DNA from 2 places in the Stenotrophomonas sp. STEN030 genome. Region 2 is predicted to be linked to the other one. Evidence: riboswitches for the same ligand, from Rfam matches in the RefSeq annotation. Region 2 holds a riboswitch; the other holds the start of a gene.
What was found. Region 2 has a riboswitch for thiamine pyrophosphate ahead of thiC (phosphomethylpyrimidine synthase ThiC). Riboswitches for the same ligand answer to the same signal wherever they lie in the genome.
Positions count from the first base shown of each region.

Region 1: another riboswitch for thiamine pyrophosphate. It lies ahead of ACVOLR_RS10255 (TonB-dependent siderophore receptor); the one in region 2 lies ahead of thiC (phosphomethylpyrimidine synthase ThiC).

Region 1 is NZ_JBRREB010000024.1:42,452-50,179, reverse strand. Features, by position in the region: gene ACVOLR_RS10295 (leucine-rich repeat-containing protein kinase family protein) at 1-447, shown strand, start outside; partial or broken gene ACVOLR_RS10290 (IS3 family transposase) at 452-1,243, shown strand; gene ACVOLR_RS10285 (PDZ domain-containing protein) at 1,327-2,001, opposite strand; gene ACVOLR_RS10280 (hypothetical protein) at 2,366-2,779, opposite strand; gene ACVOLR_RS10275 (hypothetical protein) at 2,826-3,293, opposite strand; tRNA gene ACVOLR_RS10270 (tRNA-Cys) at 3,509-3,582, opposite strand; tRNA gene ACVOLR_RS10265 (tRNA-Gly) at 3,655-3,730, opposite strand; gene ACVOLR_RS10260 (phosphotransferase enzyme family protein) at 4,048-5,184, shown strand; TPP riboswitch at 5,228-5,323, shown strand; gene ACVOLR_RS10255 (TonB-dependent siderophore receptor) at 5,393-7,567, shown strand; gene pnuC (nicotinamide riboside transporter PnuC) at 7,564-7,728, shown strand, end outside.
Region 2 is NZ_JBRREB010000020.1:39,928-47,655, reverse strand. Features, by position in the region: gene ACVOLR_RS08915 (ion channel) at 1-112, opposite strand, end outside; gene ACVOLR_RS08910 (DUF4136 domain-containing protein) at 169-726, opposite strand; gene thiC (phosphomethylpyrimidine synthase ThiC) at 866-2,740, opposite strand; TPP riboswitch at 2,856-2,957, opposite strand; gene ACVOLR_RS08900 (BCCT family transporter) at 3,228-4,808, shown strand; gene ggt (gamma-glutamyltransferase) at 4,921-6,624, opposite strand; gene ACVOLR_RS08890 (AfsR/SARP family transcriptional regulator) at 6,897-7,724, opposite strand.

The DNA of each region.
Region 1 (7,728 bases), on a different contig from region 2:
CTGGCTGCAGGGCTGGTCGCAGCCGGGCACCCGAACCTGCTCACGCCACTGGCTGTAGTTGAAGGGCACCCTCAAGGGCGATTGGCAGTGGCGATGCCCTTGCTTTCCTCACAATACGTCAACCTTGCCGGCCCGCCCAGCCTTGCCAGCTGCACGCGCGATGTCTATGCAGCGGATGCGCGCTTTTCGCCCGCCATCGCCGAACGCCTGCTGGGCTGCGTCCGCGCGGCGCTCACCCACCTGCATGCGCAGGGCGTGCTGCATGGCGACCTGTATGCCCATAACATCCTGTGGAACCCTGCCACCGGCGAGGCAGTACTGAGCGACTTCGGCGCAGCGATGCTGATTGGCGCGCTGCCACCTGCCCAACGCACACAGCTGCAGGCAATCGAGTGGCGTGCATTTGCGCACCTTGAAAATGAAATCGCGGCGCGCATCGGCAACTGACAGCCGGCGGGCATGTGGCGTGATGCGCCAGGCCCTTTCCGGGTTGACGTACAAACCAGTGCGCAAAATTCTGGGGGCGCCATTGACGCGGCGCATCATGGAGATAGCCCAGACGCGGGTGCGTTACGGCTACCAGCGCATCCACATCCTGCTGCGTCGTGAAGGCTGGCCGATCAATAGCAAGCGCGTGCATCGGCTGTACAAGCTGGCAGGGCTGAATCTGCGCTCAAAGCGACCGCGGCGGCGCAGGGCCGCTGCGGATCGATTGGATCGACCCGTACTCACCGCTCCCAACCAGAGCTGGAGCATGGATTTCGTTAGCGATGCGCTGTTCGATGGACGCCGTTTTCGATCGCTGACCGTGGTCGACAACTTCAGCCGCGAATGCCTGGCCATTGTCATGGGGCAGAGCCTACGCAGCGAAGATGTTGTCGAAACGCTGGAACACCTGCGGCAGGAACGCGTTTCACCGCGCCGGGTTCAGGCGAATAATGGGCCTGAATTCATCAGCATCGCTCTGGACAAATAGGCATACGATCACGGCGTTACGATCGATTTTTCGCGCCCTGGCAAGCCGACCGTTAACGCCTTCGTCGAATCTTTCAATGGTTCATTCCGCGACGAATGTCTGAACGTGCACTGGTTCCTGCCCCTTGACGACGCCCGCCAGAAGATCGAAAGCTGGAGAACCGACTACAATCATTTCCGTCCGCATTCGTCCCTGGGAAATGCCGCGCCAGCGCAGTTCGGCGACGCATTTCGGACAGCCCCAAACACGCCGATTTTTCTACCCTAGATCGGCTCAAGATTTGGGAGGCCGCCAGTAGGACTGCAAGGCAAAAATGCACAGGCATCACCTGCGCATTCGCCAAGAAGAGGTCATTGCGTTAGAAGCTTTACCTTCTGAGAATCAAACTCTTCCTGCGTCAGCACTCCCTGCTCTTTCAGCTTCAGTAGTTTAGCTAACTCATCCGCCACTGACGACGACGGTGTACTTGTTGATGGAGTGTTCCGGGGCTCTGCCTCTGCAAGCACCTCTTCCACATAAGCCGGGCGAAACTCACGATCCAACGTGAGGCTTATTGTCGCTCCATTCCTCGTAAGCTCGACGGGATATGTTGCGGAACTGGCCGCCTTCTCTGTGGCAGCCAGGTATTCGTCGTCATTTTTGAACCTGCGGCCTGCGACTCGAGTCACTACATCTCCGACAACGATCCCGGCTCGCATCGCGGCTGAGTCTGGCCGTACCCCAGTGATTCGCATAGCTCCGTAGCGGCCTTGTTGCGTGGCTTCGACGTCAACCCCCATGACTACATGATTCGGAAACGTTGTCCCCACCGGGAATTTCCCGCCGGCGGCCCCCATGAAGCCCATGATGCCGTTGTGGAAATCGGCCCCCGAAAAATCGACCCGCTGGATCTGACCGAACGCCATTTGCGTCTCCATCCATCCGGCAGCCTGCACCCTCGAAATCCCGGCGTTCTCGCTAATGTTGAAACGAAAGAATCGCTTGGGCGGCGTCGAGTAGCTGTTGCCCAGTAGCAGTTGGCCCATAATTGACTGCCCGGTGCTCAAGGGTGAGTCGCAGACAACCGTTGTTTCGTTGGATGATACGACTGTCCATCGCAAATCCATGCAACGCCCGGATATCTTCCCGGCTACTTCCGCGGCCTTTCCTGAGAAGAACATTTCGGTACTCCCCGACGGAGTAACCGCAAATAGGTCATTTGCGAATCCAGCAGCCGGAGTAGTCCCTAAGACGCAAAGCGCCATCAACCTTAACTTAATCACCTCTTCCCCCCCTGGACAAGTGACAATGATCTGGCCGCTCATACTAATGGGTCCCGAACCAATAGCGAACTGTGCCACCCATTCCCCCCCTCCCGCACGCCGGGGCAGGTCTGCAGGCCTGCGCTCTTTAGATCAAAACTAAACCTGCCGACCCTTCCTCACGCAACGACCGGCTGAACACCCGCGCCGCATCTTGCTCCGCCTCTACAATCCGGGTCAGCAGCCAATCGACAACACCTGACCAACCTTGGCGATACGCAGACTCGCTGACCCCCATGGCCGCGGCTCGCTCGCGATTGCTCAAGCGCTCATCTTTCATGTAGCCCATCGCTACGGCAGCAATCTGCGGCATGCGCTCTTCCAGCCTCTCCGGAAATAGCTGCTCGCGGGCCAGGGCAGCGCGCGCCTTCAACGCGCCCAGATTGCGACGAGTCTGCTCGCCTGGATCCCGCTCGAACTGCGCGATGCAGTCGGTGATCCCCCAAAGAGTCCGGGCGTCGATAAAACTGCGCGACCGGCGATTGCGCTCCTCCAGTGCCAATCAGGTTATCCCGTGAAACACGCGAACTATGTCCGCGCGGCTCGGATCAGGCCCGTACAGCGGCGCCATCGGCCGTGTAGGCCGAGTAGCCCCGGGGAAGCAAACGCAATGGGTTTGTCGGGAGCTCGCCTTGGGCCGCGAGCCAGTCCAGCGCGCGGGACTGGACACCGACCTGGTGCCGAAATGTTGATGGCGACAGAGTGTGGGCACGCTTCATCGAGGCGACCCATTCGGTTACCCAACAGAACGTGAGGTCGGCCATGGCCATTTCTATCAGAAGTCGCGACAACACAACCGGCAGCAGCTTGGCATCATCGACGGAGATGGCCTGTTTACTGCAGCACTCCGACACGCGACCGCGGAGGCGCTTGGGATCGGTCTTTGGCGCTACGAACTCCTCCGGCACCACTCCCCGATCGAGCAACGCTTCCAACCTTGCAACGTACTCATCCCCCTCCTTCTCCACCCCAAAACTGAGGTAGATCGGCTTGGGAAGCAGCCCTACCCCGCCCACGATGTAGTGCTAGGAGTCCCCCCGCTTTCGTTTTGTCGCCATGACCTTCCAGCAAACTCGCGTACAGGCACTTTAGGTATGCTGACGTGAGTTTGCCACGCGAAAACGAGTCGCAAACGGGACATCTCGCCCCGGAATGCGGATATTTCGCGAAAGGCCCAGAAATTACGAAAAACAAAAAAGCCCTGATTTCTCAGGGCTTTTTGCTTACTACTTGGAGGCCTGGGTCGGAATCGAACCGGCGTACGCGGATTTGCAATCCGCTGCATAACCACTCTGCTACCAGGCCAAACAATTGCACCGCCGAAGCACTACACCGCCTCGACATGAAAAGACCCCGCTGCGGGGGCCCTTTCCGATTTGGAGCGGGAAACGAGACTCGAACTCGCGACCTCAACCTTGGCAAGGTTGCGCTCTACCAACTGAGCTATTCCCGCGGTGTGGGGCGAATGATACAGACTTCGGCAGGGGCACGCCAGCGCTTTTTAACAATTCCTTTCACATGGGTTGTTTGACTGTCTGCGCTGGATCTGCAACCCCTGTAGAACCGAGCCATGCTTGGCTGGGGCTTTACCGGGAAGGCCCTTGCCGAGCATGGCTCGGCACTACACCGGGAAGGCCCCCTTGCCGAGCATGGCTCGGCACTACACCGGGAAGGCCCCTGCCGAGCATGGCTCGGCACTACATTCAGCAGCCTTGGCGGGGCTGGCGTACCATCGCGCCTCCCTCGTATCACCTGTCCTAGCCTGTTCCGATGACCCAGCAATCACACCGTGTGCAAGGCCTGAACAATGATGAGGTGGCCGCCGACTGGCCCGCCATCAATGCGACCGAGCTTGCCTGGTTGTGCCATTACTACCCGCAGCTGGACGCTGGCAGCACCCTGCTTTGGCACAGTCCGCGACCGATGTCGGCCGCAGCTATTGTTCAGGGCTCGCACAGCAAGGTTTTCGTCAAACGGCACCATCGACTGGTCCGTAGCGCTGCTTGCCTGCAGGAAGAGCATCACTTCATCACCCACCTCGCCAAGGCAGGGGTGCCGGTTACCCAGCTCCTGCATGGCCACGATGACCAGACCGCCATCGAACATGGCGACTGGACCTACGAGCTGCACGCCGTGGCCGATGGACAGGACCTGTACCGGGATGCCCCATCGTGGACGCTGCTGACCGAAGTCGAACGCGCGCGCGCTGCCGGCCGCATGCTGGCCACCCTGCACCGCGCCTCCTCCAGCTATGACGCGCCCCAGCGCAGCACCCACCTACTGGTCGCACGTGATGAGCTGATCCGTGCGGAAGACCCGATCGCGGCCCTCAAAGCCGATCTCTGCAACCGACCCGGTCTGGCCTGCTACTTGTCGCGCATTCCTTGGGAGCAACAACTGCAGCACAGCGTCATGTCTTGGCACATCGGCCTGGCAGCACGCCTACAGGCCGAACCTCGGCTCTGGGCACACAACGACTGGCATGTCTCCAACCTGCTGTGGGGCCATGGTGAGAATGCGATGGAAGTCAGCAGCGTGCTCGACTTCGGCCTGGCCTCCCCCACCAGCGCCCTGTTCGACCTGGCCACGGCGATCGAGCGCAATGCCATCGCCTGGCTGGAACTGGAACGCGGCGCCGAGGCGGTACGTGTCGAGATCGCATTGGCCTTGCTCGAAGGCTACCGCGAGGTAGCGCCCTTGTCGGCTGAGCGGGTACACCTGCTGGCCGACCTGCTGCCAATGGTGCATTTCGACTTTGCACTGTCTGAAGTCGAATATTTCGAAGGCATCACCGGCTCCACCGCGAATGCCGATGTGGCCTGGCGGCCGTTCATGCTGGGCCACCCCGAATGGTTCGCCAGCGCCCCCGGCCAGGCCTTGCTGCAGTCGCTGCACGCCGCTGCCTGAAGCGGCCCGACTCGCAAATCATTCGCATTTGTAGTGAAATGGCGCCCTGAAGCGGGGGTGCCTGGATTTGCCAGGCTGAGAGAGTCCCTTGGAACCTGATCCGGTTTGCACCGGCGTAGGGAGCTTTGAGCAGCAGCCGTCGCGCCGTCATTGGCGCTGCGCATGCGCGCCTTCGCTTCGTCTCCCTTGTTGCCTGAAGACGAATCGAATGAACCGCTGCCTGCGCCCCACGCTGTTGTCTCTCGCCCTGAGCGCCGCCCTGCCGCTGTACGCCAGCGACACCGGCCTTGATGCTGCTGCCGAACACTCCCCGACCGAACTGGCCGCCGTACGCGTACAGGCCCGTCAGCCGGAAGCAGACAATTCCCGCGCCAACAGCTTTGGCAGCGGCGACTGGAAAAGCACGCCGGCATCGATGAACGTGCTGGACCGCGACTTCCTTGACCACCAACAGGTGCGTTCGCTGTCCGAGCTGGCCAGCAATGACGCCTCATTGGGCGACGCCTACGCCCCGGTCGGCTATTACCAGAACGTCGCCATCCGCGGCTTCGCGCTGGACACCGCCACCGGCTACCGCTTCAACGGCATGTCGATTGCCGGTGAACAGCGGCTGGCGCTGGAAAATCTGCAAGCCGTTGAAGTGCTCAAGGGTGAAGCAGGTCTGGCGGCCGGCGTAATGGCGCCGGGCGGCATCATCAACTACGTCGGCAAGCGGCCGGCCGAAGTACGCACCGTCACCCTGGGCACCGACAACGAAGGCTCGCGCTACGCCGCCATCGACGTCGGCCATTGGCTGACCCCGCGCATCGGCCTGCGCTTCAACGCAGCGTGGGACGACAGCGCTTCCTATATCGAACATGCCGATGGCCGCCGCAATTTCTATTCACTGGCGACCGACTGGCTGATCGGCGAGCGCGGCAAGCTCGAAGTCGACGCCAACTACCAGACCAGCGCGCAGCGCTCGGCCTCCGGCTACCAGCTGCTGGGCGGACGTGAACTGCCGACCGGCGTGGACCGTGAGCAGTTGCTCGGCTATCAGCCGTGGCAGAAGCCGGTAGGCATCGCCAGCACCAACATCACCGCACTGCACACCTACGATTTCAACGCCAATTGGCAATCGCGCATTGCCGTCAGCCACAGCCGCACGGTGATCGACGACAACGTCGCCTTCGCCTATGGCTGCTACTACGCCGCGCAATGCGCCGATGGCAGCGTGCCCGGCAATTACTTCGCGCCTAACGGCGATTACGACATCTACGACTACCGCAGCCCGGACGACACCCGTCGCAACCAGGAACTGCGCGCCGAGCTGCGCGGCAGCTTCGACACCGGCAGCATCGGGCATCAGCTGACCATCGGTGCTGACCGGTTCCGTCGCACCGTCGACAAGCGCCGCAACGTCAACGAGTACGTAGGCACGGTCAACATCCATGACAAGCAGCTGCCGGTATTCGAGCCCTCGCCGCTGATGCCGGGCGCGTCCGCACGTCGCCTGGACAGCCGCCAGACCGCGGTATTCGCACTGGATCGCATCCAGCTCAATGAAGACTGGCAGTGGCTGGCCGGCGGCCGCTACGTGCGCCTGGACGAGCGCGCCTACGACAAGCGTGGCAACCCAGAACGTCGCAGCCGTCTATCGCGCTTCCTGCCGCAGACCGCGGTGATGTGGAAGGCCAGCGACAGCATCAATGCCTACGCCAGCTATGTCGAAGGCATCTCGCTCGGCCAGGAAGCACCGTTCTGGACTGCCAATGCCGATACCTTCCTGCCGGCAGTGCAATCGCGCCAGCTCGAAGTCGGCGTGAAGTACGCCAGCAGCGAGCAACTGACCCTGGGCGCTGCACTGTTCCGCACCACCCAGCCGTACCAGTACGCAAAGCCCGACGGCAGTGATGTCGGCTACACCTTCGTCGAGCAAGGCAAGCAGGCCCACGTCGGCTTGGAGCTGACCGCAAACGGCCAGCTCACCGATGCACTGCAGATCACCGCCAGCGCCAGCGTATTGCGGGCGCGTGCGCGCGACACCGGCACGCCGAGTTACGAAGGTCACCAACTGGTCAACGTGCCCAAGCTGCGCACCAGCGTGCATCTGAGCTATGCGCTGCCCTTCGTTGAAGGGCTGGACCTGACCGGCGGCTGGCGCTACGCCTCGGCCAATACCGCGCGTGCTGATGGTGCAGTTCGCGCACCGAGTTACAACGTGTTCGATGCCGGCCTGGGCTTCCAGCATCAATTGCAAGGCCACGCAGTGAACTGGAACCTGTCGGTGGACAATCTCTTCAATCGCTTCTACTGGCGCGATACCGGCAGCAGCATGGGCGATTACTACCTGTTCCCGGGCGCACCGCGGCAGGCACGCGTATCGGTGAGCATCGCACTGTGAGCGGCGCAACGCTCGAATGGTCGGCCGCGCTATGCAGCATCCTCGGCGTCTGGCTGATGGCACAACGGCGGATGGTCGCCTGGCCGGTCGGCCTGTTGTCGGTGGCGCTGTACGCACTGGTGTTCGCCGAAGCCAAGTTGTACTCGGACACGCTGCTGCAG
Region 2 (7,728 bases):
TGTGTTCCATCGCAGGGTAGAGCAGTACACCGAGCAGCTGCACCGCCAGCAACCATGCCGACGGGTGCCTGCGCGCCATCACGATCCACCTCAAGCGCGAGTGCATACGCATCCTTTCATTGCCAGTGCCGAGCGGTGTAGTTGATCCAAAGCCCGCAGGCGCGGAGCTCAGGGGGTCGGGCTAGCTGCCATCCCGGCGCGATACGGATAGGTGGCAAAGATCGCTGCCACCGCCGCATCGATCCGCTCGCCACGCTGTTCCGGCTTCAGCCGTCCGACTGTGCCGACCGCAACGCCTTCCCAAACCAGTTGCTTCTTCCGCACATCCACCACGTCCACGTTCAAGGTGCCTTCCGTGTACTGACGTACATCAGTGCGGTCGCGCCAGTACGGCACGGCAACATAACCGCGGGCGCGATAGCTGTAGTAATAGTCGTAATCCACTTCCGGCATCGTGGTGACCTGGGTCTTGTCCTGCATATAGGCGTTGAGGTTCACCCACAGGTCCGGATTGGCTTCATCGAAACGGTAACCGCGTGACTCCATCTGCGCGCGCACCGCCGCGCGGATGCGGTTGCTGGTGATGGTGGTATAGCCGTGCTGCTCAAGCGCCAGCGGGCTGAAGAACGCGAAGCTGCGGTAGCTCGAAAAATCGGCAGTAGGATCTGCCTGGCTGGCGACGCGCGGGGTGCTGGCGCAGGCGCCCAGCAGGAGCAGCGTGGACAAGACGAAAAGCAGAGAAACAAAGCGAAGTTTCATGATCTACCCCTGGTGTGGACGGCTGCACGCTAACACGTCCGTACCCGTGCTGGCGTCAATCAGCGGCCGGGGCACCCGCGTGGATGCCCGGCCCCGACTCACCGGCTTATTCGACCCGGTAGACCTGCGCGCCCTGCTCGCGGAACTGCGCCGATTTCTCGGCCATCCCGGTCACCAGCGCCTGCGCCTCATCCACCCCCTGCTCGGCAGCGTACTCACGCACATCCTGGGTGATCTTCATCGAGCAGAAATGCGGGCCGCACATCGAGCAGAAGTGGGCCAACTTGTGCGCGTCCTTCGGCAGCGTCTCATCATGGAATTCCTTGGCCTTCTCCGGATCCAGACCGAGGTTGAACTGATCTTCCCAACGAAACTCGAAGCGCGCCTTGCTCAAGGCGTTGTCACGGACCTGTGCGCCCGGATGGCCCTTTGCCAGATCGGCGGCATGCGCGGCGATCTTGTAAGCCATGATGCCGTCGCGCACGTCCTGCCGGTTGGGCAGACCCAGGTGTTCCTTCGGCGTCACATAGCAAAGCATCGCCGTGCCATACCAGCCGATCATCGCCGCACCGATCGCACTGGTGATGTGGTCGTAACCCGGCGCGATATCGGTAGTCAGTGGCCCCAACGTATAGAACGGTGCTTCACCGCACTCCTGCAGCTGCTTGTCCATGTTCTGTTTGATCAGCTGCATCGGCACATGGCCGGGGCCTTCGATGATGGTCTGCACATCGTGCTTCCACGCAATCTTGGTCAGCTCGCCCAACGCTTCCAGTTCACCGAACTGCGCCGCGTCATTGGCATCGGCAATGCAGCCCGGGCGCAGGCCGTCACCGAGACTGAAGGAGACGTCATACGCCTTCATGATCTGGCAGATATCTTCGAAGTGTGTGTAAAGGAAGTTCTCCTTGTGATGTGCCAAGCACCACTTGGCCATGATCGAGCCACCGCGCGAGACGATGCCGGTAACGCGCTTTGCCGTCAGCGGCACATGCCGCAGCAGCACGCCGGCATGGATGGTGAAATAGTCCACGCCCTGCTCGGCCTGCTCGATCAAGGTGTCGCGGAAGATCTCCCAGGTCAGCGCTTCAGCGCGACCATCGACTTTCTCCAGCGCCTGGTAGATCGGCACGGTGCCAATCGGCACCGGCGAGTTACGCACGATCCATTCGCGCGTCTCATGGATATGTTTGCCGGTAGACAGATCCATCACCGTATCGCCGCCCCAGCGGATCGCCCACACCAGCTTCTCCACTTCCTCGGCGATACCCGACGACACCGCGCTGTTGCCGATGTTGGCGTTGATCTTGGTGAGGAAGTTGCGGCCGATGATCATCGGCTCGCACTCGGGATGGTTGATGTTGTTCGGCAACACCGCACGGCCACGCGCAATTTCATCGCGTACGAACTCCGGCGTGATGATCTGTTGGATGTTGGCACCAAAGCTCTGCCCCGGATGCTGCGCAAGCAGACCGGCATCACGCACCGCGTCCAGTCGCTGGTTCTCGCGGATGGCGACGTATTCCATCTCAGGGGTAACGATGCCACGGCGCGCATAGTGCATCTGGGTGACATTGGCAGTGCCGATGGCACGCCGGGGCAGCGTGCGGCCGGGGAAACGCACGGCATCGAGTCTGGCATCGTGCTGGCGACCACGACCGAACTCTGAACTGAGCCCGGCCAACTGCTCGGTATCGCCGCGTTCCTCGATCCAGGCGCTGCGCACCGCCGCCAGCCCAACTGCCAGATCGATATTGGCCTGTGGGTCCGTATACGGGCCGGAGGTGTCATACACGGTGACCGGATGATTCTCTTCGCCGCCAAACAGGGTTGGTGTGCGGGTCAGCGCGATCTCACGCATCGGCACCTGCAGGTCCGGGCGCGAGCCCCCGACGAAGATCTTGCGCGAACCGGGTATCGGCCGGGTCACCGACTCGGAGAGTTGCTGGGCCTGTTGCTGCAGGCTGGGCTGTGCGTTCATTGGCATTCGTCCTGTCTATCCACACGCGAAGTGCGAAGGCCACGCGAGGGATTCGCATGACGGAACGAAGCGAAGGCGTACGCCAGCCGGTCCTGGCCCATTGCGGGCACATCGACTGGCGGCACACGAAGCTTCCCTACGCCGGTATGAGCCGGATCAGGTTCGAAGGGTATGTCTCAACCGTGGCCCAGTGGCCGCGGTACCCCCGCTTCGGGCGTCATTAGACCTGCAATCGACGAGAATGCCAACCCGGCGGGAACGAGGATTGGCTAGCTGCGGGTACAGCCGTCAAGCACATGACCTCACAGCTCACTAACGTAATCGTGACGTGCCATTCAGTAGCATGCTGCTGCGGCTGGTTCCCAATGACTGCCTTGCGGCGCTTGCCGCTCCCCCTTTCCCGGCCCGTTGCCATCGTGCACGCCGGTTGTCCTGCAAGCTCTGGCTCGCTCCCCTCAATCGCTTATTTGATCGGAGAAGCTCCTCCATGGTGTTTCGTGTCTCCATCGCACTGGTCGCGCTGCTGGTGCTGATTGCTGGCCTCGCGCCAGGCCCCTTCAACGACGTGGTGCAGGCCGCGCTGACCCAGGTTGTGCGCGGGGCCGGCTGGATGTACCTGCTGATCGTGTTTTTGACGCTGTCGTTCCTGCTGTATCTGGCGTTCGGGCGCTTCGGCAGCCTGCGCATCGGTGGCGAAGACGCCGAGCCGGACTTTTCCCGTGCAAGCTGGCTGTCGATGCTGTTCGCCGCTGGCATGGGCATCGGCCTGGTGTTCTGGGGGGCGGCCGAGCCTGTATCGCATTTCGTCACCCCGCCGGAAGGCCTGACGCCGCAAAGCATGGATGCCGCCCGTGCCGCGATGCGCTACTCATTCTTTCATTGGGGCCTGCACCCGTGGGCGATCTATGCGCTGATCGGGTTGGCAATGGCCTGGTTCCAGTACAACCGCAATGGCCGGGGTCTGATCAGCGACATGTTGCAACCGGTCATCGGCCGCCATCATCGTGGCTGGGTCGGCAAGCTGGTGAACATTGCCGCCGTGGTAGCCACTGCCATCGGTGTCGCCACCACGCTGGGGTTCGGCACCATCCAGATCGCCGCCGGCATGCAACGGGTGTTCGGCGTGAGCGCAGGCGTGCCACTGCAGATGACCGTCATCGCCATCGCCTTCGTGCTCTACATGATCTCCACCACCAGCGGCGTGGACCGTGGCATCAAGTGGTTGTCCAACTTCAATCTGGCGTTGGCGGCGTTGCTGCTGGCCGCAGTGCTGGTGCTCGGCCCCACCGGCTTTATTTTCGATACCTTTACCACCACGCTGGGCTCCTACCTCAACCAGCTGGTGACAATGAGCCTGCGCATGTCGCCCTTCTCGGGTAGCACCTGGGTCGCGGACTGGACCATCTTCTACTGGGCCTGGTGGATCGCCTGGGCGCCGTTCGTGGGCGCGTTCATTGCGCGGGTGTCGCGCGGCCGCAGCGTCCGCGAGTTCGTGGTCGGGGTGGTACTGGCGCCAACCCTGCTCGGTTTCCTGTGGTTCTCGGTGTTTGGCGGCACCGCGCTGTGGGCGCAGCTGTTTGGTCAGGCCGATCTGGTCCAGGCGCTGGGCAATGGCTATGAAACGGTATTGTTCACGCTGTTCGACAGCATGCCGGCCTCGTTGCTGCTGTCGGGCTTGGCGCTGGTACTACTGGTCATCTTCTTCGTCACCTCCGCCGATTCTGCGGTACTGGTGCTGGCCAGCATGTCCACCGATGACGCCGGCGATCCTCCGTTGTCGCGCAAGCTGGTATGGGGCATTGCCATTGCACTGATCGCTGCGGTGCTGCTGCTGGCAGGCGGTCTTGAAGCACTGCAGGGCATGATCACCATTGCAGCATTGCCATTCGCGTTGTTGATGGTGCTGGTGATGATTTCGCTGTACCGGGTACTGGACGCCGAGCACAACCGCCAACGTCGGCTCGCACAGCGCGCGCGACACATGATGGAGGCGTGGATCGAACGCGAGCAGGCAGCGCAGGAAGAAGCACGCATGGCCGCAGAAGCAGACACCAACGCCGACCCCTGACTACAGACAATCGGCGGCGTCCCGGAGTTGCACTCAAGTTCAAAGCGCCCTCCCCTTTGGCTCTGGCCGACGGATGGGCGCAGTTACAGCACCGCTTGCTCAGCAACGAGCCTTAATAACCCGCAGCCTGCCCATCCTTGCGGCTTTCCGAAGCGCCATAGTAAACGCCGCTCTCCGGATCACGCATGATCGCCTGATAACCACCATAAGGACCGTCGGCAAACACCACGCGGTGGCCCTTGCGCATCAGGCTGCGCACCGTCTCATAGGCAAAGCCGGTTTCAAGATTGACCTCGCCGCCGTCACTCATCGCCGTGGCCTGCCCGGTCGGCTCGGTGGAGCCTTCATGCTGGATCCGCGGTGCGTCGCCGGCCTCCTGCAGGTTCATGCCGAAATCGACCAGGTTCATCACGATCTGCGCATGGCCTTGCGGCTGCATCGCGCCGCCCATCACACCAAAGCTGGCGAACGGCTTGCCGTCCTTGGTGATGAAGGCCGGGATGATGGTCTGGAACGGCCGCTTGCCCGGTGCATAACCGTTGGGGTGATCTTTCTGCAGCACGAACATCTCGCCGCGGTCCTGCAGGATGAAGCCCAGCCCCGGCGGCGCCATGCCGCTGCCCATGCCGCGATAATTGGACTGGATCAGTGACACCATCATGCCGTCGGCATCAGCCACGGTCATGTAGATGGTGTCGCCCTGCTCCAACTGCCTGGGCGTGCCCGGCTGCACTTCCTTCAAGGCCTTGTCCATCGAGATCAGCGCACGCCGCTGTGCGGCGTACTCTTTGGAGATCAGCCGCTGTACCGGCGCAGGCGAGAATGCAGGGTCCGCGTAGAAGCGTGCGCGATCGGCGAAGGCCAGTTTCTTGGCCTCGACGAACAAATGGATATGTTCTGCCGAGCCAAAGGGAATCTTCGAGAAATCGTAGCCTTCCAGCACATTGAGGATCTGCAGCGCGGCGATACCCTGGCTATTCGGCGGCAGCTCCCACACGTCATAGCCACGGTAATTGCTGCTGACCGGATCGACCCACTCGCCTTGGTGAGCGGCCATGTCCTCGTAGCTCAGATAGCCGCCATTGGCCTTGAAGTAGTCACCAATGCTGCGGGCGATGTCGCCTTTGTAGAATGCGTCGCGGCCGCCGTCGGCAATCTGCTGCAAGGTGTTTGCGAGATTCGGATTACGCCACATCTGCCCCTTGCGCGGCGCGTGCCCATCGATGGTGAATTGCTCCTTGAAGCCTGGATACTGCGACAGCTTGGGCACCGAGCGATCCCAGTAGTAGGCGATGACCTCCGATACCGGATGCCCTGCGCGCGCATAGGCAATTGCCGGCGCCAGATTCTCCGCCATTGGCTTGCGACCGAAGCGCTCGTGCAACGCGAACCAGCCATCCACCGCGCCGGGTACCGACACCGGCAGTGGTCCGGTTGCTGGAATTTCCTTCAAACCGCGCCGCTGCAACTCCGCCAGCGTCAGCGAGCGCGGCGAACGGCCCGAGCCGTTGTAGCCATGGAGCTTTTGCGTCTTCGGGTCCCAGACAATCGCGAACAGGTCGCCGCCAATGCCGTTGCCGGTAGGTTCCATCAAGCCCAGCGCAGCATTTGCGGCGATAGCCGCGTCCATCGCAGAACCGCCGCCCTTCATCACGTCGAGTGCGATCTGTGTGGCCAGCGGCTGCGACGTGGCCGCCATTGCATGCGGCGCGATGACTTCCGAGCGGGTGGCAAATTCATGCCCGGTGATACGGTCTGCGGCAAACGCCGTTACCGGCACAGTAGATAGAGCAAGCAACAACGCGGTACGCAGCATGGCGGGCAACCAACAAGGGAATGGCTGGACGATAGCCCAGCCACCGCAACGACGCACGTCTTGCGCGTGCGCCTCGTGCTGCACTCCCCGTCATCCAAGTGCTCGAACCAGCCAAGCTGGACCACAGGCATCGGACAGTCTTTGTGGGAGCGGCGTCAGCCGCGATGCATAGACATCTTCAGATGAAGCGGTTTGAGCAAGCTCAGCTTCGCGGCTCACGCCGCTCCCACAGACAAACAGCAGGCCCGCAGATCACCACTGGCAACCCAGCCCTACATCCGCGCAGACGCCAATCCCATCAAGCCAGCTGCCTCGTGTCCGCCGCTGGGCGCGCTACTGATCTGCTCCAGCAGGCCGCGCGTCTCCTGGCCTGGATCCAGACCCAGCTCCTGCCGCAGTACCGATTCGAATCGCTGGTAGACAGTGAGCGCCGCAGCACGCATGCCAGTGCCGGCATGGGCGCGCATCACCCGCCGGGTATGTGCCTCGTTCCAGGGATCAAGCTGACTCAAGGCACTGGCCAGCTGTACGGCAGGCTCCCAACGCGCTGCATCCAGCATTTCATCGCAGCAGCGCGCCGCCGCATCAAGCAGCTGCGCGTCCAGCAATTGCCGGGTGCTGGCCAGCCAGCTTTGGAAGTTGGAATCGGCAATATCCTCCATTCCATCCAGGAACACCCGCTGCTCGGCCATCAGGTGAATCGACTCACACGGCATCTGCTGCAGCAGATCGACATCGAACAGTGGCTCACTGCCACGCATCAGACCAACCGCCGAGCGCTCGATGCGCAGCCTGCGCTCCCCCAATGCCAGGCTGCAGAAGCGATTGAGGTTGCTCAGCACCTGACGCAGGTTGGTCAGGGCGCTGGTCTCACCCAGGTTTGGCCACAACAACGCCGCCAGCGCCGTCCGCGAATGCATGCGGTTGGACTCGATCGCCAGGTAGCCGAGCAGGGCCCACCCCTTCCGATAGATCAGCGGTGCAGGTAGGCCAACCCCCTGGCCCATCAGCTGCACCAGACCTGGCGTCAGCTCGCCGCTGGGTCCGTCACAGCGGTGCACGCCTGCACACGTGATGTCCTGTCCTGTTAACTGCATCATGGCT